4 regions of the Streptomyces sp. NPDC101237 genome follow, and region 2 is predicted to be linked to each of the others. Evidence: riboswitches for the same ligand, from Rfam matches in the RefSeq annotation. Region 2 holds a riboswitch; each other region holds the start of a gene.
The links. A riboswitch is a leader RNA that binds a small molecule or an ion and turns the genes downstream of it on or off. The one in region 2 is predicted to bind cyclic di-AMP.

Region 1 (7,399 bases), on a different contig from region 2:
GACGAGGACGGCAACGACTACCTGGACATGCTCGCCGGGTTCGGGGTGATGGGCCTGGGCCGGCACCACCCCGTCGTCCGCAAGGCCCTGCACGACGTCCTGGACGCGCAACTGGCCGACCTCACCCGCTTCGACTGCCAGCCGCTGCCGGGACTGCTCGCCGAGCGGCTGCTGGCCCACAGCCCGCACCTGGACCGGGTGTTCTTCGGCAACAGCGGCACCGAGGCGGTCGAGACCGCGCTGAAGTTCGCCCGCTTCGCCACCGGCAGACCCCGCGTCCTCTACTGCGACCACGCCTTCCACGGCCTGACCACCGGCTCGCTGTCGGTCAACGGCGAGGACGGCTTCCGGGACGGCTTCGCCCCGCTGCTGCCCGACACGGCCGTCCCCCTCGGCGATCTCGACGCCCTGGCACGCGAGCTGAGGAAGGGCGACGTCGCCGCTCTGATCGTCGAGCCCATCCAGGGCAAGGGCGTGCACGAGGCGCCGCCCGGCTACCTGCGCGGCGCCCAGGAACTGCTGCGCCGGCACAAGGCACTGCTGATCGCCGACGAGGTGCAGACCGGCCTCGGCCGTACCGGCGACTTCTACGCCTACCAGCACGAGGACGGTGTCGAGCCGGACCTGGTGTGCGTGGCGAAGGCCCTGTCCGGCGGGTACGTCCCCGTGGGCGCGACGCTCGGCAAGGACTGGATCTTCAAGAAGGTCTACTCGTCCATGGACCGGGTGCTGGTCCACTCGGCGAGCTTCGGTGCCAACGCCCAGGCGATGGCGGCCGGTCTCGCCGTCCTCTCCGTCATGGAGAACGACCAGATCGTCGCGAACGCCCGGGCCGTCGGGGACCGGCTCAGGACACGGCTCACCGAGCTGATCGACACCTACGAGCTGCTCGCCGACGTGCGCGGCCGGGGGCTGATGATCGGCATCGAGTTCGGCAGGCCCAGCTCGCTGAAGCTCCGCAGCCGCTGGACCATGCTCCAGGCCGCCCGCAAGGGTCTGTTCGCGCAGATGGTCGTCGTACCGCTGCTCCAGCGCCACCGCATCCTCACCCAGGTCTCCGGCGACCACCTGGAGGTCATCAAGCTGATCCCGCCGCTCGTCGTCGACGAGGCGGACGCGGACCGGTTCGTGGCCGCCTTCACGGACGTCATGGACGACGCCCACAGCGGCGGCGGCCTGATGTGGGACTTCGGCAAGACCCTCGTCAGGCAGGCGGTCGCCAACCGCTAGCTTTTTGTCTCTGAGGCAAGAAAATTGCCGCACAGGCAAATGTGCGGCTGAATAGAGGCATGAACGCCTCCGAGAACGGGCGGGCGGGCGGTCCGGTCGAGGATCTGCCCGCCGTCGCTCCGCAGCTGCGGTCCCTGCGCCGTCGCGCCGGCCTCACCCTGGAGGCCGCGGCACGCGACGCCGGACTGTCGGCCGCGCATCTCTCCCGGCTGGAGACCGGGCAGCGCCAGCCGTCGCTGCCGATGCTGCTCGCACTCGCTCGTGTCTACGGTACGACGGTATCGGAACTGCTGGGAGAGAGCGTCGCCGACCAGCACGCGATCGTGCGCGCCGGCGACATGGAACCGACCCGGGCCGGCGGCTGGACGTACTGGCAGGCCGGGGCTTCCGGCCGCGGCATGCAGTCGCTGCGCGTCCGGGTGCCCCACGGATCCCAGGGCGACATCGTGCGGGTGCACCCCGGCGAGGAGTGGCTGTACGTCCTGAGCGGCCGGCTCCGGCTGCGCCTCGGTGACACCACCCACGTCCTCGCCGCGGGCGACAGCGCCCATTTCGACTCGCTCACCCCGCACCGGCTCGCCGCCGAGGACCACGACGGCGTCGAGCTCCTGTTCGTCCACACCCTGCTGCAGAGTCCCCTGGCCGCGCTGTGCCTGGGGCCGATCACTGGAGAGCTGCCGTGAGCAACATCGAGGAGAAGTTCCCCCGGGCCCTGTGGGTCCGGCTCATCATCTACATCGCCGTCGGCCACGTCTTCGCCGCCTTCCTCTACCTGCTGTTCGCCGTGGGCGGCAAGGGCTGAGCGCTCCCGTGACGGCCCGGCCTCAGTCGAGGAGGCGTGCGCGCAGCCGCTCGCGGGTGCGCGGGGTGACTCCGAGGCCCTGCTCCAGGTAGGTGTCGACGTCGCCCCACGTCTCCTCGATGCTCTCGAAGGCCGCCGTCAGGTACTCCGCCCGGGCGTCGAAGAGCGGGCTCAGCAGCTCCATCACCTCGGGGCCGTAGGCGCTGTCCCCGCCGCCGCTGCGCCGCACCTTGTAGCGGCGGTGCTTGGCGTTGGACTCCAGGTAGTCGGCGAGGATCGCGTCCCGCTCCACGCCGAGCGCGAGGAGGGTCACGGCTATCGAGACGCCGGCCCGGTCCTTGCCGGCCGCGCAGTGCATCAGCGCCGGGACGCTGTCCTCGGCGAGGTCGTGCAGCACGCGCGAGTGCTCCGCGGTGCGGTCCCTGACGATCGTGCGGTACGAGGTGACCATCCGGTGGGCGGCCTTGCCGTCGCCGAGGAGTCCGCGCAGCTGCTCGGTGTCGCCCTCGCGGACCATCGTCCAGAACTCGGCGCCGTGTGCCGGGTCGGTCAGCGGCAGGTTCAGGTTCCGGACGCCGGGCAGCTCGACGTCCGGGCCCTCCAGCTTCTGGTCGGCCGCGTTGCGGAAGTCGAAGATCGTGTGCAGGCCGAGGGAGGCCAGGAACTCCGTGTCCTGTTCCGTGGCGTGCGCCAGGTGCCCGCTGCGGAACAGCACGCCGTGCCGGACCCGGCGCCCGTCCACGGTCGGCAGGCCGCCCACGTCGCGGAAGTTGCGGACCCCGGCCAGCTCGGGCTCGGTCGACGGGACCTGCTGCGTCACGGGGGCTCCTCCCGGCCGGTCCCGTCGGCGCTGCTCGCCGGCGGGCACTGGATCGACCATACGACATCGGTTTCCACGGGCAATGAGTTGTCCACAGCCGTTGCCTCCAGGGCCCCACGCCCTTGATGATGTTGGTGCTTGAGCGGATCTGTTGGCACCTGTGTGAGGTTTCTCGTGGTGGACATCGCCGATAACGGTCGTACCTGGCTCCTGTCGGGCCCCGGCAGCAGCTACGCGCTGCATCTCACGGAGGACGACGAGCTGCTCCACCTGCACTGGGGCCCGAGGATCCGGCTCGCCGACGCCGAGCAGCTCAGCACCCGGGCGCTGCCCGCCTACTGGGCCTTCGAGTCCCCGCTGGACGGCCGCGAGGAGTACCCCGTCGAGGGCGGCCCGCGGTTCGTCCGCCCCGCCCTGTCCGTGCGCACCGAGGAGCGCCGCGGCACCGAGTGGGTCTTCGAGTCGTACGAGACCGACGACGGCGCGGACGGTGACGGACTGCGCCTGCGGTTCAACGACGCGGGGATCCTCCTCACCCTGCACTACCGGATGCGCGGCGACGTCGTCGAACGCTGGGTGACCGTCGACAACCGGGCGCACGCGCCCCTGGAGCTGCTGCGGGCCGACCCGGCCGCCTGGACGCTCCCGGACCGCGAGGGCTGGCGCCTCTCCCAGCTGCACGGCCGCTGGGCCGCCGAGTCCCGCCTCACCCGCGCCCCGCTCACCTACGGCGAGAAGGTGATCGGCAGCCGCCGCGGCCACACCAGCCACCAGCACCTGCCCTGGGTCGCCCTCGACACCGACGCCACCGAGGAGCGCGGCGAGGTCTGGGGCTGCGCGCTCGGCTGGTCCGGCTCCTGGCGGATCGCCGTCGCCCAACTCCCCGACGCCCGCGTGCAGATCACCGGCGGCGCCGGCTACGACGACTCGGGCCTTCTGATGCTGGCCGAGGGCGAGTCCTACACCAGCCCGGTCTTCGCGGGCCTGTGGAGCGACGGCGGCTTCGGCGGCGCCAGCCGTGCCTGGCACGCCTACCAGCGGGCGTACGTCATCCCGGACGCCGGCCGGGACCGGCCGGTGCTGTTCAACTCCTGGGAGGCCACCACCTTCGACATCTCCGAGGAGCAGCAGGCCACCCTCGCCCGGCGGGCCGCCGCGATCGGTGTCGAACTGTTCGTGGTCGACGACGGCTGGTTCGGCGCCCGTACCAGCGACCGCGCGGGCCTCGGCGACTGGACGCCCAACCCGGACCGCTTCCCCGAGGGCCTCAAGCCGCTCGGCGACCACGTGCACGCCCTCGGCATGCAGTTCGGCATCTGGGTCGAGCCCGAGATGGTCAACGCGGACAGCGACCTGTACCGCGCCCACGCCGACTGGGTGCAGTTCCAGCAGGGGCGCAGGCGGACGGAACTCCGCAACCAGCTCGTCCTCAACCTCGCCCGCGAGGACGTGCGGGAATACCTGTGGGAGCAGCTGGACACCCTGCTGTCCAGCGCTCCGATCGACTACGTGAAATGGGACTTCAACCGCTGCTTCACGGACGCGGGCTGGCCCGGCGAGCCGTACCCGCAGCGGCTGTGGGTCGACCACGTCCGCGGGCTGTACGCCCTGATCGACCGGATCCGGGCGGCCCACCCGGACGTCGCCATCGAGTCCTGCTCCGGCGGCGGCGGCCGGATCGACCTCGGCATCATGAGCCGCACCGACGAGGTGTGGACCTCCGACAACACCGACCCGCTGGACCGGCTCGCCATCCAGCACGGCTTCAGCCAGATCCATCCGGCCCGGGTCATGTCCGCCTGGGTGACCGACAGTCCGAACCACCAGCTCAACGGCCGGGTCAGCAGCCTGCGCTTCCGCTTCGTCAGCTCCATGGCGGGCGCTCTCGGTGTCGGCGGCGACCTCTCGCGGTGGACCGAGGAGGAGCTGGCGGAGGCGGCCCGCTGGGTGGAGCTCTACAAGGACATCCGGCCCCTGGTGCAGCGCGGCGACCAGTTCCGGCTGCGGCCGCCGGCCGGCGGGCTCAGCGCGGTGCAGTACACCCTCGGCGACGAGACCGTGGTGCTCGCCTGGCTCCAGGCCCAGAGCTACGGCGAGCCGATGCCCGCCCTGCGGCTCCAGGGGCTCGACCCGGAGGCGTCGTACGAAGACCGGGACACGGGCGAAATACTCCGCGGGGCCGTGCTGTTGCACCACGGGTTGCGCACGGAACTGCGCGGCGACCTGGATGCGACGGTTGTCCGGCTCCGTCGCATCTGAGCCATATGTCCGAAGTAGTGTTTTCATTCCGACTAGTTCTGGAATAAGCGGACGTGGTGGGACGTGCGTGAGGAGCGTCATATCCGTGACCGTCCGTCGCGCGTCATGCTCACGTAATTCCGGTGCCTTTCCGGGTGATTGACGGTCGGGGCGGGACGGGAATTCACGGAGAGTGACCGGGAATTCCCGTAACGGATCACGTGAAACCAGGACGGACGGAACCGGGCTCTTGTTCGTGTGCGTCCTGCTCGCTTACGTTCACCACGCATCCGGACGGAACGCCGAATCCTGCCGCCGACCGGAGTCCCCACACACACTCACCCGTGCCCGGCAGGAGCGGGGGACCCACCAGGTATGACCGCCTGTTCCGGTTCCCGGGACGGCTAGGGGTGTAGCCACGTCTTCCCGCGTGGCCGGGCAGCTCCAGCCCGAACCCGACAGCTCACCTCGCAGGCGCCGGAGAGGAATGTGTCATGCCCGCGAAGGGTAAGCACCGCCGTCCCAAGTCCCAGCGCCTCACGCGCTCGATGGCCGTCGCCGGAACCGGCGGCGCCGCGCTGGCCCTGCCGCTCATGGGGGCCACCGGCGCCCACGCGGCCACCACGCAGACCGTTTCCGAAAAGGCCACGCAGTCGATTCCGACCGTCGCGAAGACGGTCGCGCGGAAAGCCGCCGACCGTAATTCAGGCACCGGGAATTCCACGCACCGCGTCTACACCGTGGTGTCCGGCGACTGCCTCTCGAAGATCGCCTCCGAGCACGACGTGCCCGGCGGCTGGCAGCGGCTCTACGCCGACAACCGGCAGGCGGTCGGCGGCGACCCCTCGCTGATCCACCCCGGTCTCGAGCTCGCGCTCGGCGGCCGGCACGCCGCGGCCGACCGCCCTGACCGGGACTCCCGGCCCGAGACGCCGGCGCCCTCGCGGTCCCACGCCCCCTCGGCGCCGTCCTCGGACCCGGCGGCCTCCTCGGACGCGTCGACGACGGCCGTCTCCGGCTTCACCCTCCCGGTGACCGGCGGCACCCTCGGCACCCGCTACCACGTCGCCGGCAGCATGTGGTCCAGCGGCTACCACACCGGTGTCGACTTCGTCGTCCCGACCGGCACCCCGGTCAAGGCCGTCGGCGAGGGCACGGTCGTGACGGCCGGCTGGGGCGGCGCCTACGGCAACCAGGTCGTCATCAGGCTCGCCGACGGCTACTACGCGCAGTACGGCCACCTCTCGGCGCTCTCCGTCTCGCCCGGCCAGACCGTGACCGCCGGTCAGCGGATCGGCCTCTCCGGCGCCACCGGCAACGTCACCGGCCCGCACCTGCACTTCGAGATACGGACCACCCCGGACTACGGTTCCGACCTCGACCCGGTCGGCTACCTCCGCTCGAAGGGCGTGACCGTCGGCTGACCCGTCGACACCTCCCGTGCGCCACGCACTCCGAAGGCCGGACCCCGATCCCCGGGTCCGGCCTTCGGGCGATCGACGCGTCAACGCGCCTGATCAGGGGCTTATTCCTGGATTGGCCGACTATTTACAAGTGTCTTATATCACCGGCAGTCAACCCCTTATTACGGTCGCGTAGGTCACAGCCCGAGGTGAATCATGGTCCGACGTGGCAGACGATTCGAAGAGTGACAAGGCATCAGTGATCGGGTCGTACGTGGCGGTGGGGGACAGCTTCACCGAGGGCGTCGGCGACCCCGGCCCCGACGGGGCCTTCGTCGGCTGGGCGGACCGGTTCGCGGTCCTGCTGTCGGACCGGCGGCCCGAGGGCGACTTCGACTACACCAACCTCGCGGTGCGCGGGAAACTGCTCGACCAGATCGTGGCGGACCAACTGCCGCGAGCCGTCGAACTCGCCCCGGACCTGGTCTCCTTCAGCGCGGGCGGCAACGACATCATCCGCCCCGGCACCGACCCCGACGAGGTGGCCGAGCGGTTCGAGCGGGCCGTGGCCCGGCTCACCGAGGCCGTCGGGACGGTCCTGGTGACCACCGGCTTCGACACCCGGGGCGTGCCGGTCCTCAAGCATCTGCGCGGCAAGATCGCCACCTACAACGGCCATGTCCGCGCCGTCGCCGACCGGTACGGCTGCCCGGTGCTCGACCTGTGGTCCCTGAAGACCGTGCAGGACCGGCGGGCCTGGGACGGCGACCGGCTGCACCTGTCTCCCGAGGGGCACACCCGGGTGGCGCTGCGGGCCGGTCAGGCGCTCGGCCTCGAGGTGCCGGCCGACCCGGACCAGCCGTGGCCGCTGCTGCCGCCCCGCGGCACCCTGGAGATCCGCCGCGA
Region 2 (7,399 bases):
GCGACGGTGATAGCGCCGATCGTCGAGGAGTCCGCCAAGGCCGCGGCCGTGCTGATGGTCTTCCTGTTCCGCAGACGCGACTTCACCGGGATCGTCGACGGTGTGGTGATAGCCGGGATCACCGCCACCGGGTTCGCGTTCACCGAGAACATCCTCTATCTCGGTACGGCGTTCGGCGCCGACCGGCTCGCCGGCGACTCCGGCATCGCCTCCGTCACCGCCGCGACGTTCTTCGTCCGCATCGTCATGTCCCCGTTCGCGCATCCCCTGTTCACCGTCCTCACCGGCATCGGCTTCGGCGTCGCCGCGCTCTGCGGGGAACGGCAGCGGGCGCGGCGGGCGCTCGCGCCGGTGACCGGACTGCTGCTCGCGATGAGCATGCACGCGCTGTGGAACGGGTCCTCGTCGTTCGGGCAGTACGGGTTCTTCGCCGTGTACGGCATGTTCATGGTGCCGGTGTTCGGGCTGCTGACCTGGCTCGCGGTCTGGACGCGCCAGCGGGAGCTGCGGACCGTACGGGAGGAGCTGCCCGCGTACGTGTACGCGGGCTGGCTGGGGCCGGCCGAGCCGTTCGTCCTGGGCTCGATGCGGGCGCGGCAGATGGCCCGGGAGTACGCCGCCTACCACTTCGGCAAGCCGGCGGGCCGGGCGGTCGCCGCGTACGAGGCGGACGCGACGACACTCGCCCTGCTGCGCCGCCGGGGGCGGCGGGGGCGGGCGGACGCCGACTTCACGGTGCGGGAGCGGGACCTGCTCACGCGGCTGTGGGACCGGCGCGAGCTGGTACGCCCCGCCCTGGACTACGCGGCCCGCGCCGCGGCCCCGAGCGGCTGGCCGGGGTACGGGGGCCAGCCGCCCCCGGCCTGGGGCGCGCCCGGCTGGTACGCGGCCCCGGCGCCGTACGTGCCCCACAACCCGTACAGCGGCTAGCTGACAACGCTCGTGGCCAAATACAGCCAGCGCGTCACGCGGAGGCGGCCGTGAGCCGGTCCAGTTCCTGCTCCGTCAGCTCCAGGTCCGCGACGGCCAGCAGGGCGGGCAGCTGCTCCAGCGAGCGGGCCGAGGCGATCGGGGCGGTGACGGTGGGCTGGGCCGCGAGCCACGCCAGGGCGACCGTGGGGATCGGGGCGGAGTGCGCCTCGGCGATCTCGTCGAGGGCGGCCAGGACCCGCCGGCCCCGCTCGCTCTCCAGGTACTGGGCGGCGCGGCCCGCGCGGGCGCTGTCCACCGTCGCGCCGGGGCGGTACTTGCCGGTGAGGAAGCCCGCGGCGAGGCCGAAGTAGGGAACCGCCGCCAGGCCCGTGCGGGAGGCCAGCTCCTGCAGCGGGCCCTCGTAGGTGTCGCGGGAGACCAGGTTGTAGTGGGGCTGGAGGGCGACGTACCGGGCGAGGCCCTCGCGGTCGGAGAAGTCCAGCGACTCCTGGAGCCGTTCGGCGGTGATGTTGGAGGCGGCGATGTGCCGGACCTTGCCGGCCCGCACCAGCTCGTCCAGGGCGCCGATGATCTCCTCGACCGGGATCTCGGGCTGGTCGAAGTGCGTGTAGTACAGGTCGATGTAGTCGGTGCCCAGGCGGCGCAGGGACGCGTCCGCGGCGGCCTTGATGTTGGCGGCGGACAGGCCGGGGTAGTCGGGGTGCTGGCTGACCTTCGTCGCGATGACGACGTCGGCGCGGTTGCCGCGCGCCGCGATCCACTTGCCGATGACGGTCTCGGACTCACCGCCCTGGTGGCCCTCGATCCAGGCCGTGTACGCGTCGGCGGTGTCCACGAAGTTGCCGCCCGCCGCGGTGTACGCGTCGAGGACGGCGAAGGAGGCGGCCTCGTCGGCGGTCCAGCCGAAGACGTTGCCGCCCAGGCAGAGCGGGAAGACCTCCAGGTCGGAGGAGCCGAGCTTGCGAAGGGAACCGGAGGCGGAAGAAGCGGAAGAAGGAGTCATGTCCCAGTTCAACACCGGCCGCCTGCGGACCGATGCCGCCGCCACGCGAAGTTCTCGTAAAAGCGGAAGGCCCCGGCGGACTCCGGGCACACCGGACCGGCAGCCCTGACGTCGGGGGGTTGTCGTCGGGGCCGCCGGGGTTCGGTGGGGTCCGTCAGGGGGTGAGGCCCTTGCCGCGCAGCCACGTCATCGGGTCGATGCCGGTGGCCTGTCCGCCGGGGTGGACCTCCAGGTGGAGGTGCGGGCCGGTGACGTTGCCGGTGGCGCCGACCCGGCCGATGACGTCGCCGGTGGCGACCTTCTGGCCGACCTTGACGCCGATCGAGGACTGGTGGCAGAACCACAGCTCGGTGCCGTCGTCGAGGGTGAGGATCGTGCGGTAGCCGTAGGAGCCGGCCCAGCCGGCCTCCGTGACGGTGCCGCTGTGCACGGCCTTGATCAGGGTGCCGGTGGGAGCGGCGAAGTCGAGGCCGGTGTGGTAGCCGGAGGCCCACATGGAGCCGGCCTGGCCGAAGGTGCCGGTGATCGTGTACGAGACGACCGGCAGCGTGTACTGCTTGGCCAGCGCGGCGAGCCGCTTCTGCTCGGCCTGCGCCTTCTCGGCGGCCTGCGCCTTCTGCTTGGCGTCGGCGGCCTGGGTGGCCGCGGCCTTCTCCGCCTTGGACTCGGCGTCGGAGACCGCCTTGTCGGCGGCGGCCACGGCCTTGGCGGTGGCCCGGACGTCGATCTGGGTCTGCTGCTGCTCGGCCTGCGCGATGATCCGGCTGCGCAGTGCCTCACCGGCGTCGGAGGAGGAGTCCGCGTCGGTGGCGGTCGCCGTGGTGACGCGGCTCAGCGCGGTCTGGGTGGCCTGGGTGGCCTGGTGGCCGGTGCCGTCGCCGAGCAGGGAGTCGACGGAGGACGGCAGGTCCGGCAGCGAGAGGGAGACCGGCGGCTTGCCGGTGTTGGCGCTGGCCATGCCGCCCGCGCCGACGGCGGCGATGACACCGACGCCGAGGACCGTGGAGCTGCGGGCGAGTCCGCCGCCGCGCTGCTTGGCGACGCGGTGCCGGCCGCGTACCGGGGCGAGGGACTCCTCGGTGGGGTTCCACTCCTCCCAGGGGCCCTCGTCGGTGCGCCCGGCGCCGTAGCCGTAAGCCTCGGGCTGACGCTGACTGGGCACGAACGGGGCTGTCGGAGCAGGCCGGTTGGACGCCACGCGGGCGCACTCCTTTCCTTCCGCTGCCTACCGGGTTAGCTGACGGGTTCGGAGCGGGAAGGTCTCCTACGCGCGTATACCGACCGTTTCGTACCCGGCGACATACGAGCGATTCACCCCAATGAGGTGGTTCCCCGGTTCCCTTGCGGGATTCGGCGCGTGCGCACGGAGCCGTCGCGGGTGACGGCTGGGACGACCGCGCTGCGTTATCGAACGTTAATAGACGCGGCTGGCAGATTCCAAGCCGTTCTCCTTGATCATTAAGCTTTCGAAGCGAGGACTTACCTGTCACGAACGGCCAAAAACGGTCGAGTTGGCCGCGCGGTCGGTGCGGCACGGGAGTCACAGCGTTTTGATGGTGACCCGGGCGTGATGCGGAGGGCTGCCGTCCGCACACCGAGGGTGACCTTCCCCTGGACGGACGCTCAGGCGCGCCGCACCACCAGCAGCGCCATGTCGTCCGCCGTCCGGCCGCCGGTGTGCCGGCGCACCTCGGCCGCGAGACGGGCCAGCAGCGCTCCCGGGGCGGTGCCGGCCCGGCCGGCCAGGCGCCGCTCCGGGTCGAAGAACCGGCCGTGCGCGTCCCGGGCCTCGGAGAGGCCGTCGGTGTGCAGCAGCAACGCGGTCCCGCTCGGGAACGGCCGCTCGGCGGCCCGGTCCGGCCAGGCGCCCAGCTCGCCCATCCCCAGCGGCAGCGCGGCCTCGGACACCTCGACCGGGCGCACCGTGCCGTCGGCGTGCAGCAGCAGCGGTGGCGGATGGCCCCGGTTGACGACCCGGACCCTGCCCTCGCCGTGCGGGAGTTCGGCGAGCACGGCGGTGGTGAACCCCTCGAAGGTGTCGACTCCGCCGCGCCGGACGCACTCCCGGGCCAGCGCCCGCTCCAGCCGGCCCGCCACCGCCTCCAGCGAGGCCTCCTGCTCGGCGGCCTCCCGGAACGCGCCGAGCACCACCGCGACGGCGGCGACCGCGCCCATGCCCTTGCCGCGGACGTCGCCGACGACCAGCCGTACCCCGTACGGGGTGTCCTGGACGGCGTACAGGTCCCCGCCGACGAGGGTGCCCTCCTGGGCCGCCTCGTAACGGGCGGCGATCTCGAAGCCGCCGATCCGCTCGGCGGGCTCGGGCAGCACCGCGCGCTGGGCGGCCTCGGCGACCTCGCGGGCGGAGGCCAGCCGCTGGTCGCCGAGGCGCACGACCCGGTTGATGCCGGCGGCGAGGGCGGAGACGGTGGCCACGGTGGTCAGCTCGGTGACGGCGTCCGCGTCGGGCACGAGACCGAAGCGCGCGTGCACGCCGTAGACGGCGAGGAAGGAGGCCAGGCCGGTCAGGACCGTGGTGCGCAGGGAGGAGAGCGGGGCGGCGACCAGCGGGGCGGCCGTGAAGAAGGGGACGGCCGTGTACGCGACCGGGGTGAGCACGTCGTAGAGGACACCGGCGACGATCAGCAGAGCGGGCAGCAGGCGGGCCAGGGTGCGGACGGTCACGGACCCGTCCTCCCGCGCCTCTTCGAAGCCCACGGCCTGACTCTCCTCTGTTCGGGGATCCCCTTGTGTGTCCGTCCAGATTTGCGGTTGCGAGCGGACGGGGGCGAGCGGTGTGCGCCGGGTGGATGAGCACGGAGAGATGTGACGACGGACACGTGCCGGTGCACGCCGGGCCGCGCCGGACACGACTCAGGGCCGGAATCCGTGTTCTGGATTCCGGCCCTGGGCCTTCAGTAGCGGGGACAGGATTTGAACCTGCGACCTCTGGGTTATGAGCCCAGCGAGCTACCGAGCTGCTCCACCCCGCGTCGTTGAAACCAGCATACGCCATCGGGAGAGGCGAAGTCACATCGGTCGAACGCGGTCAGCCCAGCAGGTGGCCGTTCGGGGCCTTCGCCAGCTCCTCGTAGGCGCCGAGCACCAGCACCGCCACCCCCGCCTCGCGCAGCGCTCCCGTCCCGTCGGCCGCCTCGACGAAGGTGTCCGGTTCGCGCCACGCCGTCACCACCCGGCGCACCCCGGCTCGCAGGATCAGCTCCGCGCAGGGATGCGGCCGGGAGGCGCGGCGGGTGCAGGGTTCGAGGCTGGTGTAGACGGTGGCCGCGGCGAGCCGCGGGTCGTCCGCGGGGATCTTGGCCAGGGCCGCCTCCTCCGCGTGCACGACGGGGTCGCCCGCCTCGCGCGAGTGACCGCGGGCCAGTTCCGTGCCGTCGGCCGCGACCACCACGGCGCCGACGCTGAACGCGGTCCGCGAGGGCGGGCAGTCGGCCGCCAGTTCGCAGGCGATCCGCAGCCAGTGCCGGTCGGCGGCGGACACCGACCCGCCCGCGCCGGGTGCGGTGGGCTCGTACCGCATCAGAACGACGTCCTCGATACGGCGGCTCTCCACGAGCCGCAGCCGTCCCGCCTGGTATCCGCCGGGGCCGAACAGGCGCGGCGCCTTCGGGTCGCCGACGAGGAGGGGCGCCAGGACGAGCTGGAGTTCGTCGGCGAGGCCCTGCCGCAGGAGCTGGGTGTGGACGGTGCCGCCGCCCTCGACCATCAGCCGGCCGACCGCGCGCGCCTCGTACAGGTCCCGCAGCAGCGCGGGCCAGTCGAGCTCGGCGCCGAGGGAGACGACGTCCGCGGCGACCCCGAGGCCGCGGATCCGCGCCGCGCCCGCGTCCGTGGTGTACACGACCTTCTCGCCGCCGGTGTGCCAGAACCGCGCGTCCGGATCCAGGTCGCCGGTCGCGGTGACCGTGACCTTCAGCGGGTACTCGGGCCTGCCCGCCGCGACCCGGGCGGCGCGCCTGCCGGGGTCGTTCACCAGCAGCCGCGGGTTGTCCGCGCGGATGGTGCCGGCGCCGATCAGGATCGCGTCGACGCAGGCCCGCACCTCGTCGACGCGGTCGAAGTCGGCCGGGGAGGAGAGCAGCAGCCGGTCGGGGCCGGTGTCGTCGAGAAAGCCGTCGAGGGAGACGGCGGCGGACAGCAGGACGTAGGGGTACGGCATCGGACGGGCTCACTCCCGGGGGCGACGGGCAGGCTTGGTTAAAGTTTGAAACAAACCTACACTGGCGGTATGACGACTCGCTGGCTGACGCCGAAGGAGCAGAGCGCCTGGCGCGCCTACATCTCGGCGACGCACCTCCTGGAAGACGCTATGGACCGGCAGCTCCAGCAGGACGCCGGCATGCCGCACCTGTACTACGGCATCCTCGTCAGTCTCTCCGAGGCCCCCGAGCGCAGGCTGCGGATGACCGACCTCGCCGAGAAGTCGAAGATCACCCGGAGCCGGCTGACGTACGCGGTGACCCGGCTGGAGAAGGACGGCCTGCTGCGGCGCGAGGACTGCCAGTGGGACAGGCGCAGCAGCTTCGCCGCCCTGACCGACGAGGGCCTCGCGGTGCTGGAGCGGGCCGCGCCGGGGCATGTCGAGACGGTACGGGCGGCGGTGTTCGACCAGCTCTCCCCCGAGCAGGTCGCGCAGTTGGAGGAGATCAGCGCGGCGATCACGCGGGCACTGGAGGGCGACGCGTCGACGCCGCGGCCGACCTCCGACGAGGTTCCCTGGCGCCGGCGGTCCTCGCCCTGTTCCGGCCCGTCGTAGCAGCTCCGCGACGGCCTCGGACGGGCCTCCGTCAGACCTCCTCCGGGCCGCCGCCCGCCGGATGGCTCACGGGCGGGAGCGGGTGGTTGTTCCCGCGGAAACGCTGTTGCTTCAAATTTAAAACGTGGGTAGGGTTCCCAGCGGTGAATCTGCTTCAAATCTGAAGCAGATTCCGCTGCCGTCCTGCACCCGGACACAGGAGACCCGATGCCCGACTTCCCCGCCGCCACCCAGCGCGCCCGCGTCCGGGTTCCGCTGCGCTTCACCGACGGCTACACCGTCGACGCCGAACTCGTCACCTTCCACGGCCTCGCCGACGGCCAGGAACACGTCGCCGTCGTCCTCGGCGACCCCGCGCCCGGCACGCTCCCGCTGGTCCGCCTGCACTCCGAGTGCCTCACCGGCGACGTCTTCGGCTCGGCCCGCTGCGACTGCGGACCGCAGCTGCGCGAGGCCGTCGAGCGCATCGCGCAGCGCGGCGGCGTCCTGCTCTACCTGCGCCAGGAGGGACGCGGCATCGGCCTCTACAACAAGCTCGACGCCTACGCCCTCCAGGACCAGGGCCTCGACACCTACGAGGCGAACGCCGCCCTCGGCCTCCCCGAGGACGCCCGCGACTACACCGCCGCCGCCCAGATGCTGGCCGCCCTCGGCCTCACCGAACTCGACCTGCTCTCCAACAACCC
Region 3 (7,399 bases), on a different contig from region 2:
GGCGGCCCTGCGCACGGCGGCCCGCGCCTACCGGGACGCGGTACGGGCGGCGGAAGGGGTGGACGCGTAGGGACCGCCGCGGACGGGGCCGGGAGGGGGCGGCCCCCCTCGCCTGGACCGACGACGCGCGGTCCGGGCGGCGCACGCCGCCGGATACCGTCATCAGGTGACCGACCAGCCCGCCTCCGACGCCACCGCCGCCCCCGAACTCTTCACCTGGGAGTTCGCCGCCGACCCCTATCCCGCCTACGCCTGGCTGCGGGAGCACGCGCCGGTGCACCGTACGCGGCTCCCCAGCGGGGTCGAGGCCTGGCTGGTCACCCGCTACGCCGACGCCCGGCAGGCCCTGGCCGACCCCCGGCTGTCCAAGAACCCGGCGCATCACGACGAGCCCGCGCACGCGAAGGGGAAGACCGGGATCCCGGGTGAGCGCAAGGCCGAGCTGATGACGCACCTGCTGAACATCGACCCGCCGGACCACACCCGGCTGCGCCGGCTCGTCAGCAAGGCCTTCACCCCGCGCCGGGTCGCGGAGTTCGCGCCCCGGGTGCAGGAGCTGACCGACCGGCTCATCGACGGGTTCGCCGGCCGCGGCGAGGCCGACCTCATCCACGAGTTCGCCTTCCCGCTGCCCATCTACGCCATCTGCGACCTGCTGGGCGTCCCGCGCGAGGACCAGGACGACTTCCGGGACTGGGCCGGGATGATGATCCGGCACGGCGGCGGACCGCGGGGCGGGGTCGCGCGGTCCGTGAAGAAGATGCGCGGCTACCTGGCCGAGCTGATCCACCGCAAGCGCGAGGCGCTGACCGCCGAGCCCGCTCCCGGCGAGGACCTCATCTCCGGGCTCATCCGCGCCTCCGACCAGGGCGAGCACCTCACCGAGAACGAGGCCGCCGCCATGGCCTTCATCCTGCTGTTCGCCGGCTTCGAGACGACGGTCAACCTCATCGGGAACGGCACGTACGCGCTGCTCACGCACCCGGAACAGCGCCGCCGGCTGCAGGACTCGCTGGCCGCGGGCGAGCGCGGGCTGCTGGAGACCGGGGTGGAGGAACTCCTGCGTTACGACGGGCCGGTGGAGCTCGCCACCTGGCGGTTCGCCACCGAGCCGCTCGGCCTCGGCGGGCAGCGCATCGCCACCGGCGACCCGGTCCTGGTCGTGCTGGCCGCCGCGGACCGGGACCCGGAGCGGTTCGCCGAGCCGGACACCCTCGACCTGGCGCGGCGGGACAACCAGCACCTCGGGTACGGCCACGGCATCCACTACTGCCTCGGCGCCCCGCTGGCCCGCCTGGAGGGCCAGAGCGCGCTCGCCACCCTGCTCACCCGGCTGCCGGACCTGCGGCTGGCGGCCGAGGAGAGCGAGCTGCGCTGGCGCGGCGGACTCATCATGCGCGGACTGCGCACGCTCCCCGTGGAGTTCACCCCCGCCGGGCCCATCACCGGTAAAGATGACCAGGGTTCAACTATGTGATCTTCACGTGATCTACGCGGCATTAACTTGTGACAAGTGATCGTCTGCCTATACCTTCACCCATCAGTGCGGCGCGCCGGCAGGACCGTCGCGCCGGTCACCGCTGTCGCTCGAAAGGTCTCCGCATGCTCTCCGGGAACGGTCGTCACCGTCGCCCCCGTCAGGCTCCGGCGCTCCTCGTCGCGGCCGGCGTGACCGGCTCGGCCATCGCCATTCCGCTCCTCGGTGCGGCGAGCGCCAACGCGGCCGACGGCAGCACCTGGGACCGGGTGGCCGAGTGCGAGAGCGGCGGCTCCTGGAGCATGGACGAGGGCACCGGGTACTACGGCGGCCTGCAGATGTCCCAGGACGACTGGGACCACTACGGCGGCCAGGAGTACGCCGGCACGCCGGACCAGGCGAGCCGTTCGCAGCAGATCGCGGTCGCCGAGAAGATCCTCGCCGACCAGGGCACCAAGCCGTGGCGGACCTGCGCCCTGCTCTCCGGGCTCTCCTCGGACGACGCCTCGGTGAGCGTCGACACGGGCGCCGGTGACTCGGGCGACGCGTCCGGCTCCGCCGACTCCTCCTCCGGGCTGTCGGATTCGTCCTCTTCTTCTGGTTCATCGGATTCCTCCGCCTCCCCGGACTCCGGCCCCTCCGACTCCTCGGCGGGCGCCTCGGACTCCGCGTCCGTCACGCCGTCGCCGAGCGCGAGCAAGGGCTCCGGCAAGGACGCTCCCGCCGCCTCCTCGAAGACGGCGGGGAAGGGAACGGGCGGCTCGGACAGCTCGAAAGCGAGCGAGAACCCGGTCGTCCCCGAAGCAGACGAGTCGGACAATTCGTGGCAGACGGGCAGTTCTTGGGATCTGGTCGACACGGGTGCGGTCGGCAGCAGCGGCAAGCACCGTGGCGGCTCGGCGGACGAAAGCGTGACAAACGGTCAGAGCGGGATGTCTTCCGGTCGTCATGCCTCCCGGAGCGCGGACACCTACACCGTGCGCGACGGCGACACGCTCGCCTCCATCGCCGACTCCCTTGACCTGGACGGCGGATGGCGTGCGCTCTACGCCGCCAACAAGGCCGACATCGGCACCGACCCGAACGACATCGCCCCCGGTCAGACCCTGAAACTCGGCACCGAATAGGGCCAAAACCGGCGGGAGTTGACGTCCCGCTTCGAGTTGAATGTCCGTTTCGGTGAAAGTGTGGGATGAGTCTCAGAAGCCCTGATCATCTTTGAAATTCCCCTGATCGCCTGTTTACGGTCGAGGCCGCTCGTCACCACGAGCCCCGGTTGTCGCAACGCCGAGTCCTGCCAGCGGCTGCCCGGGAACAGTCGTCGCGTCAAGCGCCGTAGGCAGGAGCGGGGGACCCAAGGTAGGTGCCGGGACCGGTGGTTGAGACCGCCGTGTCCGGCTAGGGGTGGAGCCGCGCACCGTGAGGTGTGCGGCCGGGCAACTCAACCGGCCCGAACCCGACAGCTCACCTCGCAGGCGTCGGTGAGGGGATTCTCCATGCTGTTTTCCGGCAAGGGCAAGCACCGTCGTCCGTCCAAGGCCACCCGCGTCGCCGCGCTCGCCGGCGTCACCGGTGTCGCCATCGCCGCTCCGCTGATGGCCACCGGCACCGCCTCCGCGGCCACCGCCTCCGAGTGGGACGCCGTCGCCCAGTGCGAGTCCGGTGGCAACTGGGCCATCAACACCGGCAACGGCTACTTCGGCGGCCTGCAGTTCTCCGCCTCCACCTGGGCCGCGTACGGCGGCACGCAGTACGCCGCGCAGGCCAACCAGGCCGGCAAGGCGCAGCAGATCGCGGTCGCCGAGAAGGTCCTCGCCGCGCAGGGCAAGGGCGCCTGGCCGGTCTGCGGCAAGGGCCTGTCCGGTGCCGCCTACACCGGCGGCTCCAGCTCCTCCGGCTCCGGCAGCTCGTCGGGCGGCGGCACCGCCACCCGCTCCACCGACAGCCAGGCCGCCTCCCGCTCCGCCGAGCGTCCTGCCGCCAAGAAGACGGTCACCACCCCGACCGGCAAGAAGGTGAAGAAGGGCGACGGCGAGTACAAGGTCGTCAAGGGCGACACGCTCAGCTCGATCGCCGAGAAGCACAAGGTCAAGGGCGGCTGGCAGGCGCTGTTCAAGCTGAACAAGGACATCGTCGACGACGCCGACTTCATCTTCCCGGGCCAGCAGCTGCACCTGAAGTAGGCCCGCCCAACCGCAGCCCCCGCGCGGCCGTGGTCCTCGTGGCGAGGTCCACGTGCGGGCCGCCCCCGTCCCCCCGGCTGACTCCCGCCCCGGTGCGTTCTCCCCCGTACGCACCGGGGCGGGGCCGTGTCCGCGGCCGCCTCCCGCGGGCCTCTTCGTGACCCGCTCTTCTTCCGTTTTTCACCGGACCCCCCTTTGTTCCGTACATGAACAATGAGTACCGTCAGTGTGTCCACGGGCCGGTCGGTCGGCCGTCTGACGGGTCCGGGGCGGTTAGGCTCTAGTCGCAAGGCTGAGCAAGGGCCGACAAGGCCCGCGTGCGCCCGCACAACCAGCGTCACATCCCAAGAAGGAGATGCTCGTGCCGTCCATCGACGTCGTCGTAGCCCGGGAAATCCTGGACTCCCGAGGCAACCCCACGGTCGAGGTCGAGGTCGGCCTCGACGACGGCAGCACGGGTCGTGCCGCCGTTCCCTCCGGCGCCTCCACCGGCGCCTTCGAGGCCATCGAGCTCCGTGACGGCGACCCCAACCGCTACCTCGGCAAGGGTGTCGAGAAGGCCGTCCTCGCCGTCATCGAGCAGATCGGCCCGGAGCTGGTCGGCTACGACGCCACCGAGCAGCGCCTGATCGACCAGGCCATGTTCGACCTGGACGCCACCGACAACAAGGGCTCGCTCGGCGCCAACGCCATCCTCGGCGTCTCCCTCGCCGTCGCGCACGCCGCCTCCGAGGCCAGCGACCTGCCGCTGTTCCGCTACCTGGGCGGCCCCAACGCGCACCTGCTGCCGGTGCCGATGATGAACATCCTCAACGGCGGTTCGCACGCGGACTCCAACGTGGACATCCAGGAGTTCATGATCGCCCCGATCGGCGCGGAGTCCTTCTCCGAGGCGCTGCGCTGGGGTGCCGAGGTCTACCACACCCTGAAGAAGGTCCTGAAGAACAAGGGCCTGTCCACCGGTCTCGGCGACGAGGGCGGCTTCGCCCCGAACCTGGAGTCCAACCGCGCCGCGCTCGACCTCATCCTGGAGGCGATCAAGCAGGCCGGTTACGTCCCCGGCGAGCAGATCGCGCTCGCGCTCGACGTCGCCGCGTCCGAGTTCTACAAGGACGGCAAGTACGAGTTCGAGGGCAAGTCCCGCTCGGCCGCCGAGATGACCGAGTACTACGAGGAGCTCGTCGCCTCCTACCCGCTGGTCTCCATCGAGGACCCGCTGTTCGAGGACGACTGGGCCGGCTGGAAGGTCCTCACCGACAAGCTCGGTGACAAGGTCCAGATCGTCGGCGACGACCTGTTCGTCACCAACCCGGAGCGCCTGGCCCGTGGCATCGAGGACGGCGCCGCCAACGCCCTGCTCGTCAAGGTGAACCAGATCGGCTCGCTCACCGAGACCCTGGACGCCGTCGAGCTGGCCCAGCGCAACGGCTTCAAGTGCATGATGTCCCACCGCTCCGGCGAGACCGAGGACGTCACCATCGCCGACCTCGCCGTCGCCACCAACTGCGGCCAGATCAAGACCGGCGCCCCGGCCCGCTCCGAGCGCGTCGCCAAGTACAACCAGCTGCTGCGCATCGAGGAGATCCTCGACGACGCCGCGGTGTACGCCGGCCGCAGCGCCTTCCCGCGCTTCAAGGGCTGAGCCGTAGGGCCCGTAGAGGGTAAGGCTTAGCCAGTCGTACGTACGTCCCCGTACCCGGTCCCGTACCGTGTGCGGGGACGTACGCGCGTGTGAACGGGAGGCGGGGACATGGCCGTGAGGGACCGGGACCGGTTCTCCACCGCGACCAGGCTGAAACTGCTCGGCGAGCAGACGGCGGCCCGGGTCTACCGCTCCCAGACCAAGCGGCAGGCCAGGCGCTCCCGGCTCACCGGGCGCGCCGCGCTGCTCGCGATCGTGCTGTGCACGATGATCGTCGCGCTCGCCTATCCGATGCGTCAGTACGTCTCCCAGCGGGCCGAGATCGCCGACCAGGAGCGTCAGCAGAAGCAGGCCAGGCAGCGGGTCGAGCAGCTGCGGGACGTCAAGGCCCGCTGGCAGGACGACGCGTACGCCGAGCAGCAGATCCGGCAGCGGCTGCACTACGTGATGCCCGGGGAGACCGGCTACATCGTGATCGACCCCGCTGCCGCCCAGCAGGCGCACGCCTACCTCGGCGCGGCCGACCGGCCGTGGTACGCGAACGTCTGGGACGGCGTCGACAAGTCCGACGCGTCCGATCAGTGAACCGACAGAAAGCCGCACAGAACACAGTCATGCACACGCCTCCGCCCTCCACTCCGCGCACCGAGCCGACCGACGCCGACGTCGAGGCCTTCCAGCAGCAGCTCGGGCGGCCGCCGCGCGGGCTGCGGGCGATCGCGCACCGCTGCCCGTGCGGGCAGCCCGACGTCGTGGAGACCGCGCCCCGGCTGCCGGACGGCACGCCGTTCCCGACGCTGTACTACCTCACGTGCCCGAAGGCCGCGTCCGCCATCGGCACTCTGGAGGCCAACGGCGTGATGAAGGAGATGACGGCGCGGCTGGAGAGCGATCCGGAGCTGGCGGCGGCCTACCGGGCCGCGCACGAGGACTACGTCCGGCGCCGGGACGAGATCGAGGTGCTGGCGGGCTTTCCCAGCGCCGGCGGGATGCCGGACCGGGTGAAGTGCCTGCACGTGCTGGTGGCGCACTCGCTGGCCGCCGGACCCGGCGTGAACCCGCTCGGCGACGAGGCGATCGCCCTGCTGCCCGAGTGGTGGGCCAAGGGCGCGTGCGTGACGCCGTCCGGGGAGGAGGACCAGTGACCCGTGTCGCCGCCATCGACTGCGGTACCAACTCCATCCGGCTGCTCGTCGCCGACGCCGACCCCGTGACCGGTGAACTCGTCGATCTGGACCGGCGGATGGTGATCGTCCGGCTCGGCGAGGGCGTCGACCGGACCGGGCGGCTCGCGCCGCGGGCGCTGGAGCGGACCTTCGCGGCCTGCCGGGAGTACGCGGCCGTCATCAAGGAGTACGGCGCGGAGCGGCTGCGGTTCGTGGCCACCTCCGCCTCCCGGGACGCCGAGAACCGCGACGAGTTCGTGCGCGGGGTGCTGGACATCCTCGGTGTGGAGCCGGAGGTCATCAGCGGCGACCAGGAGGCCGAGTTCTCGTTCCTCGGGGCGACGAAGGAGCTGACGGGCCGGGACGACCTCGCCCGCCCCTTCCTCGTCGTGGACATCGGCGGCGGCTCCACCGAGTTCGTCGTCGGCGACGACCGGGTGCGGGCCGCGCGGTCCGTGGACGTCGGCTGCGTCCGCATGACCGAACGGCACCTGGTGCACGAGGGCCGGGTCAGCGACCCGCCGACCGAGGCGGAGACCGCCGCCGTACGGGCCGACATCGAGCGCGCCCTGGACCTCGCGGAGCAGACCGTGCCACTGCGCGAGGCGCGCACCCTGGTCGGCCTGGCCGGGTCCGTCACCACGCTGTCGGCGATCCACCAGGAGCTGCCGGAGTACGACTCCGCGGCCATCCACCACTCCCGCATCCCCTACGAGCGGGTCCGGGAGATCACCGCGCGGCTGCTGGGCTCCACCCACGCCGAGCGTGCCGCCATCCCCTCCATGCACCCCGGGCGCGTCGACGTCATCGGCGCGGGCGCCCTCGTGCTCCTGTCGATCATGGAGCGGATCGGCGCGGCGGAGGTCGTGGTGAGCGAGCACGACATCCTCGACGGCATCGCCTGGTCCCTCGCCTGACCCCCGCGGCCGGT
Region 4 (7,399 bases), on a different contig from region 2:
AGGCACGGCGACGCGCTGCCATCCGGCGCTCCCTGGGATCGACGACATGGCCTGAACCCATCGTGGGCCCTGGATCCGGCGCCCGCACCTTCGTCCGTCCGGGTGACGCCGGGCAGCCCGGGGAGCGGGTCAGGCGCTGTCGGCGAGCCCGGCGGCGACGGTCGCGCCCAGTTCCCAGCACGCCTCGACATCGGCCTTGCCGGGTTCGCCCGTCACGGTGACCGGCCGCGCCGCCCGGCGCCAGCCGAGACCCGCGGTGATGGAGTCGAGGGCGCGCAGGGCGCCGGTGACGTCGTTGCCGCCGTGCACGAAGGCGCCGAAGGGCCGGCCGCGCGTCTCGTCCAGGCAGGGGTAGTAGATCTGGTCGAAGAAGTGTTTGAGGGCGCCGGAGAGGTAGCCGAGGTTGGCCGGCGTGCCGAGGAGATAGCCGTCGGCCGCGAGGACGTCGGAGACCGTGGCCGACAGCGCCGCCCGCCGCACCACCCGGACCCCTTCGATCTCCGGGTCCGTCGCTCCGGAGACGACGGCCTCGAACATGGCCTGGCAGTGCGGCGAGGGGGTGTGGTGGACGATCAGCAAGGTGGGCACACCGGCACCCTGCCGTGCCCGGGCCGCCGGAGGCAACCGGCGCGGGCATCGGCCGGGGCGTACGGGCGAGGCGGCAGGGCCACGGGCGTACGGGCGCCCGGCCCGCGCATCCGTCGGCCGGGCCCGGCGTCCTTGGTTACAGTGGCCCGCCGGGGACGGCGAAGGGGAGGCTGACGGGTGGGGACCCTGGGGAGAAGGACCGTGGCGCTCGCGCTGCTCGCGGGGCTGCTGACGGGGTGCCGGGTGTCGGCACGCGCGACGGACGTCTCGGTGTCGGGAGCGGCGTCCGAGGCGGTGGCCCAGAGCGGCGGCACGGTCGGCGGCGCCGGTTCGGCCTGCCGGCTGCCGGTCACGTTCGACACCGCACGCGGCTGGCGGGCCGAGGCGGTCGACGGCCTCGCCGCGATCGCCTCGAACGCCCCGGACGACGACCTGGCCCAAAGCCTGCTGCGGCAGGGCCCGGTGACGCTGGTCTGCGAGATCGACGCGAAGCCCGCCGGGGCCGTCGGCTTCCTGCGGGTGTCCACCGGGGAACCGGGAAGCGGTGACGCCGGCGCGGTGCTCCGGGCCTTCGTGGCCGCCGAGGGGCACACCCGGGGGGCCAGGTACCGGGCCTTCACGTCCGGCGGGCTGGCCGGCACGCGGGTGGACTACGTGTACACCAGCGAGCTGCTGGAGGAGAGCAAGAAGGAATCCGCCCTGGCCGTGGTCACGCCCAGAGGACCCGTCGTCCTGCACCTGGGCGGGCTCGACAGCGCGGAGCACGAGGAGATGCTCCCCGCGTTCGAACTCGCCCGGCGGACGCTGCGCCCCGCCTGACCCCGGGACCGGGGCCGGGCGGGGACGGCACGCGGCAGGGTCAGGAGGACCGCCACCTGGTGCGCCACAGCAGGACGAACCCGGCGGCCAGCAGCAGCCCGCCGAAGACGGCCGGCCAGAGGTGGGCGCCGGTCTCGGCGAGATCGCCCTGGACGGCCTGCGGCTCGGTCTGGGGCACGGTGGCGGGCGGGGTCTCCTGGCCCGCGGGAGCGGCGCCCGCCGGGCTCTGCGCGTCGGCCGGGGCCTGGGTCGCGGGCCGCTCGGTCGGCTTGCTGATGGCACCGCCCGTGCCGGAGGACTTCTTGGGTGACGCGCTGGCGTAGACGTGCGGCAGGCCGGTGCCGCCCGAGCCGTTCCCCGTGGCGGAGGGCTCGGACGCCGGCTCGGACGGCTCGGACGCCGGCTCGGACGGCTCGGCGTTGCCGGTCTCGGCCGGCGGGTCGGCCGGGGCCGCGGTGCCGGACGGCTCGGTGACCGGGCTCGCGGTGTCGGACGGCGGGTTCTGCGGGCTCGCCGACGCGGACGGGTCGGGTTCGGCGCTCTGCGACGGCGGCTCCTCGCCGGCCCCCGCGCCGCAGGTGCGGCCGGAGTTGATGCAGTCGACCATCGTGCGCATCAGGTTCTCGTCGAAGACGTTGATGAAGTCGCCGTGGTCGGTGACCGGCTTGTGCAGCTGCTCGGGGAACGAGTCCACCGCGAACAGCGGGACCGTGCGGCCGCCGTCGTCCAGGCTCGGCGCGTCGACGGCGTAGACGATGCGCTGCACCAGCTGCGGGATGGCCTTGAACCCGGCCGGGCAACTGCCGTCGGCGGCCTCGAACGCCACGTGGGTGCGGTGGTTGGCGCTGTCGATGTTCCGGCCGTCCCAGCAGCTCTGGAACCTGAACGTGCGCACGACGTCACTGCCCGAAGGGCACAGCGGGTACTTGTCCTTGAGCTGCCGGTCCTCGTGACCGGTGCAGCTCCAGGAGGCGTTGGCGTTGGCGGGGCCGTTGACGAAGGACTTGGCGTCGCCGGTGATGATGCGCAGCAGCCGCGGCATCTCGGTGACCTTGGAGGTCGGGTTGCCCTCGAAGGTGAGCGTGACCTGCTTCGCCGTCACGATCTGCCCGGAGTTGCCCTCGGTGCCGCCGCCCGGCTTGTCGGCGTCGCGCTCCTGCTTGCCGTTCTGCAACCGCAGCACGGGCCAGTAGTACGTGGACTTGTCGCCCCGGTCGGCGCAGCTCGTGTCGGCCTTGGCGAGGTCGTCGTCGCTGGCGAAGGCGTTGTTGGACTGGTTGCCGATGTAGTCGTGGAAGTGGTGGGCGCCGTTGGAGACGCCGGGCGCCACGATCACGTTGTCCGAGTTGAACAGGCCGTTGGCGTTGACCCCGCAGCTGGAGGAGAAGGTGCCGGTGGAACCGCCGGGCTGCTCGGCGGGGGTCGCGGCGTTCGGCTGCACGCTGTCGATGTCGGCGTAGTCGGCGGCGACGGGGCCGTTGCCGCCCTGGCCGCCGGCGCCGGTACCGGCGCTCGCACTCGCGCTCGCGCCCTGGCTCGGCGCGCCGCTGTCCTGTGGCGACGGCGACTGGCCGCCGCCCTGGTCCGAGGAGCGCAGGGTGCAGGCGGCGAGGTCGTCGAGGCCCTGCGGACGCTCGCCGGCACGGCCGATGGCGTCGGCGATCCGCTGCAGGGACTCCGACCGCTTCTCCTTCAGCGGCGCCAGGATCGTCCCGTCGGCGGAGCCGGGGTCCTGCTGGATCGCCGCCGTCTGCTCCTTGAGCTGCTGGTAGGCGGCCGCGATCTGCTGGTCCAGCTGCGCGAGTTCGTCGTCGACGTCGGCACGCGCCGCGTCGGGCACGGTGGTCAGACGGCTGCCGACGTCGGGGCAGTAGACGGTGGGCGCGGACAGCACCTGGGCGGTCTGCCCGGTCTGCTGGTCCGAACTCCCCTCGGTGGCCGAGGCGTAGACGTTCACCGCGACCAGTGTTCCGCCGCCGAGCATCAGGGCGACCGCTGCGAAGGTCGCGCGTTGTGCGCCGGTAGGGCGTCTGCGCCTGTTGGGTCTCAAGGTCGTTCCCCTGCGTGTCGTGGTCGGCCGGGCATGGAAATCCCCCCACCCGGTACGCGGCACGGCACCCTCGCGTTCAACGGCCCCGCGAATTCACGGCAATCTCATAGGAAGCAGCCGTGCGGGCCGCCCCGGCACGGGTCCGACGCCTCGAACACCACGACGAACATCACAATTACGTATCGGACATTAGCCACCTCAACCTTCACACGAGTGACACAAGTTGGCTAGGTTGACGGGCAAGCCGCTCGGCTCCCCCCGGCGAATCCCGTCGGGCCGCGCGGCCTCCGCCCAATCCGGTGCCCAACGGGGCTTTCCGGAGCCGGGGACCCAACCGAACCACTGGGGTGAATCGGCCAACCGCCCTGAGGGGCCGCGGCCGTAGGGCATGCCTTCCGGATCGACCCGCCCGAACCCGACAGCTAACCCGGTCGGCGGAGTACGGAAGGAGCACGACCCCCATGGCGCCCGAGAGCCGTGACGAGGTTCGCCGACGGATCGACAGCCTCTACGACCAGGCCGAGAACGCCACCGGGAACTACAACGCCACCCGCGCGATGAACGGGGGCTCGCGGTCCCGCGGAGTCCCGCTGTTCAAGCGGCCCCGGCGTGACGACCCGGGCCTGGAGAGCATCGCCCGTGAATGGTTCGACGGAGCGCGCTCCCGGCTCGGACCGAGTGTCCCGGCGGCGCTGCCCGCCGACCGGCAGCCCGCCCGTCCCGGTCCACGCCGGCCCGTCAGCGCGATGGCGGCCGACCTGGTCGGCCAGTTGGAGGACTCCGGGCCGGCACGGCCGGAACTGACCGCGGGGCCGTCCGCGACCAGCGGCATCGAGGTCGTCCGCGAACCGGCGGAACTCCCGCGGCGGGAACTGACGGCCGGCTCCCCGGCCGCCCTGCCGCCCGGTCCGTCCGCCGAGCCCAAGGCGCTGGCCGCCGCGGCGCCGCGGCGCGCCACACCGGGCGCGTCAAAGACCAGGAGCCAGCTGAAGATCGCCAAGGCGCGCGAGATCCTGTCGCAGCGCACCGGGCGGCGCGCCGTCGCGGCCCTCGAACCGGCCCCGGCCGCCCAGCCTCCGGCCCAGGAGTGGCCGGCCCCGGCCGGCATGCCGGGCCGGTACGGCGACAGCGGCACCTTCGCGGCGGACGCCCTGACCGGCACCGGCGCCTTCGCCGCCGTGACCGTTACGCAGACGGGCGCCATCCCGGTGATACCGGCCACGGACACAGGTTCCTTCCAGGTCATGTCCCCCGGCGACACGGGAGGCATCCCGACGATGTCCGCCACCGACACCGGCGGCTTCCGCATCATGAGCCCCGGCGCCGCCCAGCCCCAGTCGCCGGCAGACACCGGCGGCTTCCCGGCGATCAACCCGAACGACACGGGCGCCATCCCGGCGCTGTCCGCCACCGACACCGGCGGCTTCCGCATCATGAGCCCGGGCGCCGCCCAGCCCCGGTCCCCCATGGACACCGGCGGCTTCCCCGCCCTCAACCCGAACGGCGACACAGGCACCACCCCGCACACACCCGCCACCGACACCGGCGGCTTCCGCATCATGAGCCCCGGCACCGCCCAGCCCCAGTCCCCCGCGGACACCGGCGGCTTCCGGGTCATGGCGCCCGGTGGTACCGACGGTCCTTCCGGCGTGGCGCCCATGGATTCGGCCGTGGCGTCCGCCGTGAGCCCGGGTGACACCGGTTCCTTCCGGGTCATGACGCCGGGCGCCACGGGTACGTTCCGGATGCCGGACGACACCGGCTCGTTCCCGGCGATGACGCCGGCGGACACCGGCAGCGTCCCAGCCATGGCACCCGCGGACACCGGCAGCTTCCCGGCCACGGCACCCGCGAACACCGGCGCCTACCTCGCCGCCGGGCCCGTCCAGGATGCGGTGGCCGGCGGTTCCTTCCCTGCTGCGGCCGCCGCCTACCCCAGCGTGCCCCAGGCCTTCGCGGAGGCCGTCCCTCCCGCCGCCCCGTACGCCGTGCCGTCGGCCGACTTCGGCACCGGCGGCCTCCCCGTGGCCGCGCCCGCCATGGACATGGGCGGTTACCCGACCACCGGCTACGCCACCGCCCCGGCCATGGCCGCCGCACCCCAGCCGCCGATGCCGACGACGGTGACGGACCCGCCGTGGGCGATGCTGGCGGCTCCCGCCGCGCCGGCCGAGCCGCCCTTGGCGACGGCAGCCGCCGCCTCGCTCGCCGCCGACCCGCTCTTCGTCGCCGCGGACCCGCTCTCCGTCACGATGGTCCCGCCGATGCCTGCGGTGGTCACCGCGGCCGTCCCGACGGTGCCCCCCGTGGCCGTCACCGAGCCGCTGTCCACCGCTCCCCCGGCCGCGCCCTTCACGGCCGTCGCCGTGGCCGAGCCCGGCAAGGCGATGAAGGCGCTGGCGTTCGCCCGCGCGCAGATCGGGCGGCCCTGTGTCTGGGGCGCGACCGGTCCGGAGTCGTACGACTGCTCCGGCCTGGCCCAGGCCGCCTGGCGGGCCGCCGGGGTGTCGCTGCCCCGCAGCGCGCCGGAGCAGGCCTTCGCCGGCAGCCCGCTGACGTTGGCCGCCGTCGAGCCGGGTGACCTGGTCTTCTTCTTCGACGACGACAGCCATGTCGGTGTCTACGCGGGCGACGGCATGATGATCCACGCGCCCAGCCCCGGCGCGTCCATCCGCGAGGAGTCGATCTACAACGCCGGCGAGTCGGCGATCCACCGGGTGGTGCGCCCGGCCTGAGCAGGGCCGTCCGGGTCAGACCCTCCGCCGCCGGGTGCGCCAGCTCTCGTGGTGGTCCAGGAGGGTCTGCTCCACGGGCCGGTAGGTCAGGCCCAGTTCGCGGACGCTCCGGCCGTTGTCGACGGGGAAGCGGATGCCCAGGTGCCTGCGTATGTAGTCCTGGGTGAGGCCGAAGAGCGGGCCGATGAGCCGTACCGGCCAGTGCGGCAGGGCGGTGCGCGGCAGCCGCGGGTCCCAGGGGCGGCGGGCGCGGATGATCCGGGACATCTCGTGGAAGGACGTCATCGTCTCGTGGGCCACGATGTAGCGGCCGCTCGCCGCCGGGCGCTCCGCCGCCGCGATGTGCGCGTCGGCGACGTCGCGGACGTCCGCGGTGGTGAAGCTGAAGTCCGGGGCGCCGTAGCAGAACAGGCCCTTGAACAGCTCGTCCAGCAGGAACAGGCTGCCGGACTCGGAGGCCGGCGTCAGCGAGGGTCCGAGGACCAGGCCGGGGTTGACGGAGACCATGCGCCAGCGGTCCTGGGCGGCCTCCGCGTCCCAAGCGGCGCGTTCGGCGAGCGTCTTGGCGTAGTGGTAGGGGTTGCCGCTCGCCGTGCTGGTGGTGTTGAAGTACTTCTCGGTGAGGATTCCGCCGGCCATCTCGCGGACGTCGCAGTAGTCGCCGAAGATCGCGCCCACGGTGGAGGTGAGGACCACGGTCGTCACCTCGGGGGTGCGGTCCACGCTCGCGAGGACGTTGCGGGTGCCGTGCAGCGCCGGCTCCACCACGTCCCGCCGGCCGTCCTTGATCCGTTCCGGCATCAGGAACGGGGAGGCGACGTGGAAGACGGTCGCGCAGCCCCGGAAGGCCTCGTCGAAGGAGCCCTCCGCGAGCAGGTCGGCCTCGAACAGGGCGAGCCGGCCGGGGAAGGCCTCCTGAAGCTCCCACAGCGGCCGGACCTTGGCCGGGTCGTTGGCGCTGCGGACGGTCGCGCGGACCCGGTAGCCCCGCTCCAGGAGCCGGCGCACCAGGTGGCTGCCGACGAATCCGCTGCCGCCGGTCACCGCCGCGGTCCTCTCCCCGCCTGCGTCCACGCTTCCGCCCCTCGCCCCTGGGCCACCGCGCCTCGGTGTCCCGCACAGGACAGGCTGGTGCATGTCAGGGGCGGCCGCCAAGGTCCGGGAACGGAGCGGTACCGTCTCCGGGGCATAAGGAAGAACCCAGAGA

Region 1: it holds a riboswitch for cyclic di-AMP, as region 2 does, so the genes downstream of both, ACIRQ9_RS38915 (peptidoglycan DD-metalloendopeptidase family protein) here and ACIRQ9_RS00490 (M23 family metallopeptidase) in region 2, are expected to answer to the same signal.
Region 3: it holds a riboswitch for cyclic di-AMP, as region 2 does, so the genes downstream of both, ACIRQ9_RS14980 (transglycosylase family protein) here and ACIRQ9_RS00490 (M23 family metallopeptidase) in region 2, are expected to answer to the same signal.
Region 4: it holds a riboswitch for cyclic di-AMP, as region 2 does, so the genes downstream of both, ACIRQ9_RS13725 (NlpC/P60 family protein) here and ACIRQ9_RS00490 (M23 family metallopeptidase) in region 2, are expected to answer to the same signal.

The regions. Positions count from the first base shown of each region.
Region 1 covers NZ_JBIWNY010000048.1:2,760-10,158, forward strand. Annotated here, with positions in the region: gene ACIRQ9_RS38890 (aspartate aminotransferase family protein) at 1-1,230, shown strand, start outside; gene ACIRQ9_RS38895 (helix-turn-helix domain-containing protein) at 1,290-1,913, shown strand; gene ACIRQ9_RS38900 (DUF6126 family protein) at 1,910-2,032, shown strand; gene ACIRQ9_RS38905 (tyrosine-protein phosphatase) at 2,055-2,852, opposite strand; gene ACIRQ9_RS38910 (alpha-galactosidase) at 3,027-5,111, shown strand; cyclic di-AMP (ydaO/yuaA leader) riboswitch at 5,420-5,582, shown strand; gene ACIRQ9_RS38915 (peptidoglycan DD-metalloendopeptidase family protein) at 5,585-6,514, shown strand; gene ACIRQ9_RS38920 (SGNH/GDSL hydrolase family protein) at 6,753-7,399, shown strand, end outside.
Region 2 covers NZ_JBIWNY010000001.1:110,026-117,424, forward strand. Annotated here, with positions in the region: gene ACIRQ9_RS00480 (PrsW family intramembrane metalloprotease) at 1-930, shown strand, start outside; gene ACIRQ9_RS00485 (aldo/keto reductase) at 965-1,936, opposite strand; gene ACIRQ9_RS00490 (M23 family metallopeptidase) at 2,091-3,134, opposite strand; cyclic di-AMP (ydaO/yuaA leader) riboswitch at 3,142-3,302, opposite strand; gene ACIRQ9_RS00495 (PP2C family protein-serine/threonine phosphatase) at 3,560-4,654, opposite strand; tRNA gene ACIRQ9_RS00500 (tRNA-Met) at 4,856-4,929, opposite strand; gene ACIRQ9_RS00505 (dihydrofolate reductase family protein) at 4,986-6,116, opposite strand; gene ACIRQ9_RS00510 (MarR family winged helix-turn-helix transcriptional regulator) at 6,186-6,713, shown strand; gene ribA (GTP cyclohydrolase II) at 6,921-7,399, shown strand, end outside.
Region 3 covers NZ_JBIWNY010000008.1:99,826-107,224, reverse strand. Annotated here, with positions in the region: gene ACIRQ9_RS14995 (nucleoside triphosphate pyrophosphohydrolase) at 1-70, shown strand, start outside; gene ACIRQ9_RS14990 (cytochrome P450) at 167-1,477, shown strand; gene ACIRQ9_RS14985 (transglycosylase family protein) at 1,603-2,604, shown strand; cyclic di-AMP (ydaO/yuaA leader) riboswitch at 2,799-2,970, shown strand; gene ACIRQ9_RS14980 (transglycosylase family protein) at 2,974-3,660, shown strand; gene eno (phosphopyruvate hydratase) at 4,016-5,302, shown strand; gene ACIRQ9_RS14970 (septum formation initiator family protein) at 5,411-5,887, shown strand; gene ACIRQ9_RS14965 (DUF501 domain-containing protein) at 5,917-6,447, shown strand; gene ACIRQ9_RS14960 (exopolyphosphatase) at 6,444-7,385, shown strand.
Region 4 covers NZ_JBIWNY010000007.1:153,757-161,155, reverse strand. Annotated here, with positions in the region: gene ACIRQ9_RS13745 (hypothetical protein) at 1-22, opposite strand, end outside; gene ACIRQ9_RS13740 (flavodoxin family protein) at 130-588, opposite strand; gene ACIRQ9_RS13735 (lipoprotein) at 790-1,407, shown strand; gene ACIRQ9_RS13730 (DUF1996 domain-containing protein) at 1,448-3,391, opposite strand; cyclic di-AMP (ydaO/yuaA leader) riboswitch at 3,736-3,910, shown strand; gene ACIRQ9_RS13725 (NlpC/P60 family protein) at 3,919-6,192, shown strand; gene ACIRQ9_RS13720 (NAD-dependent epimerase/dehydratase family protein) at 6,208-7,266, opposite strand.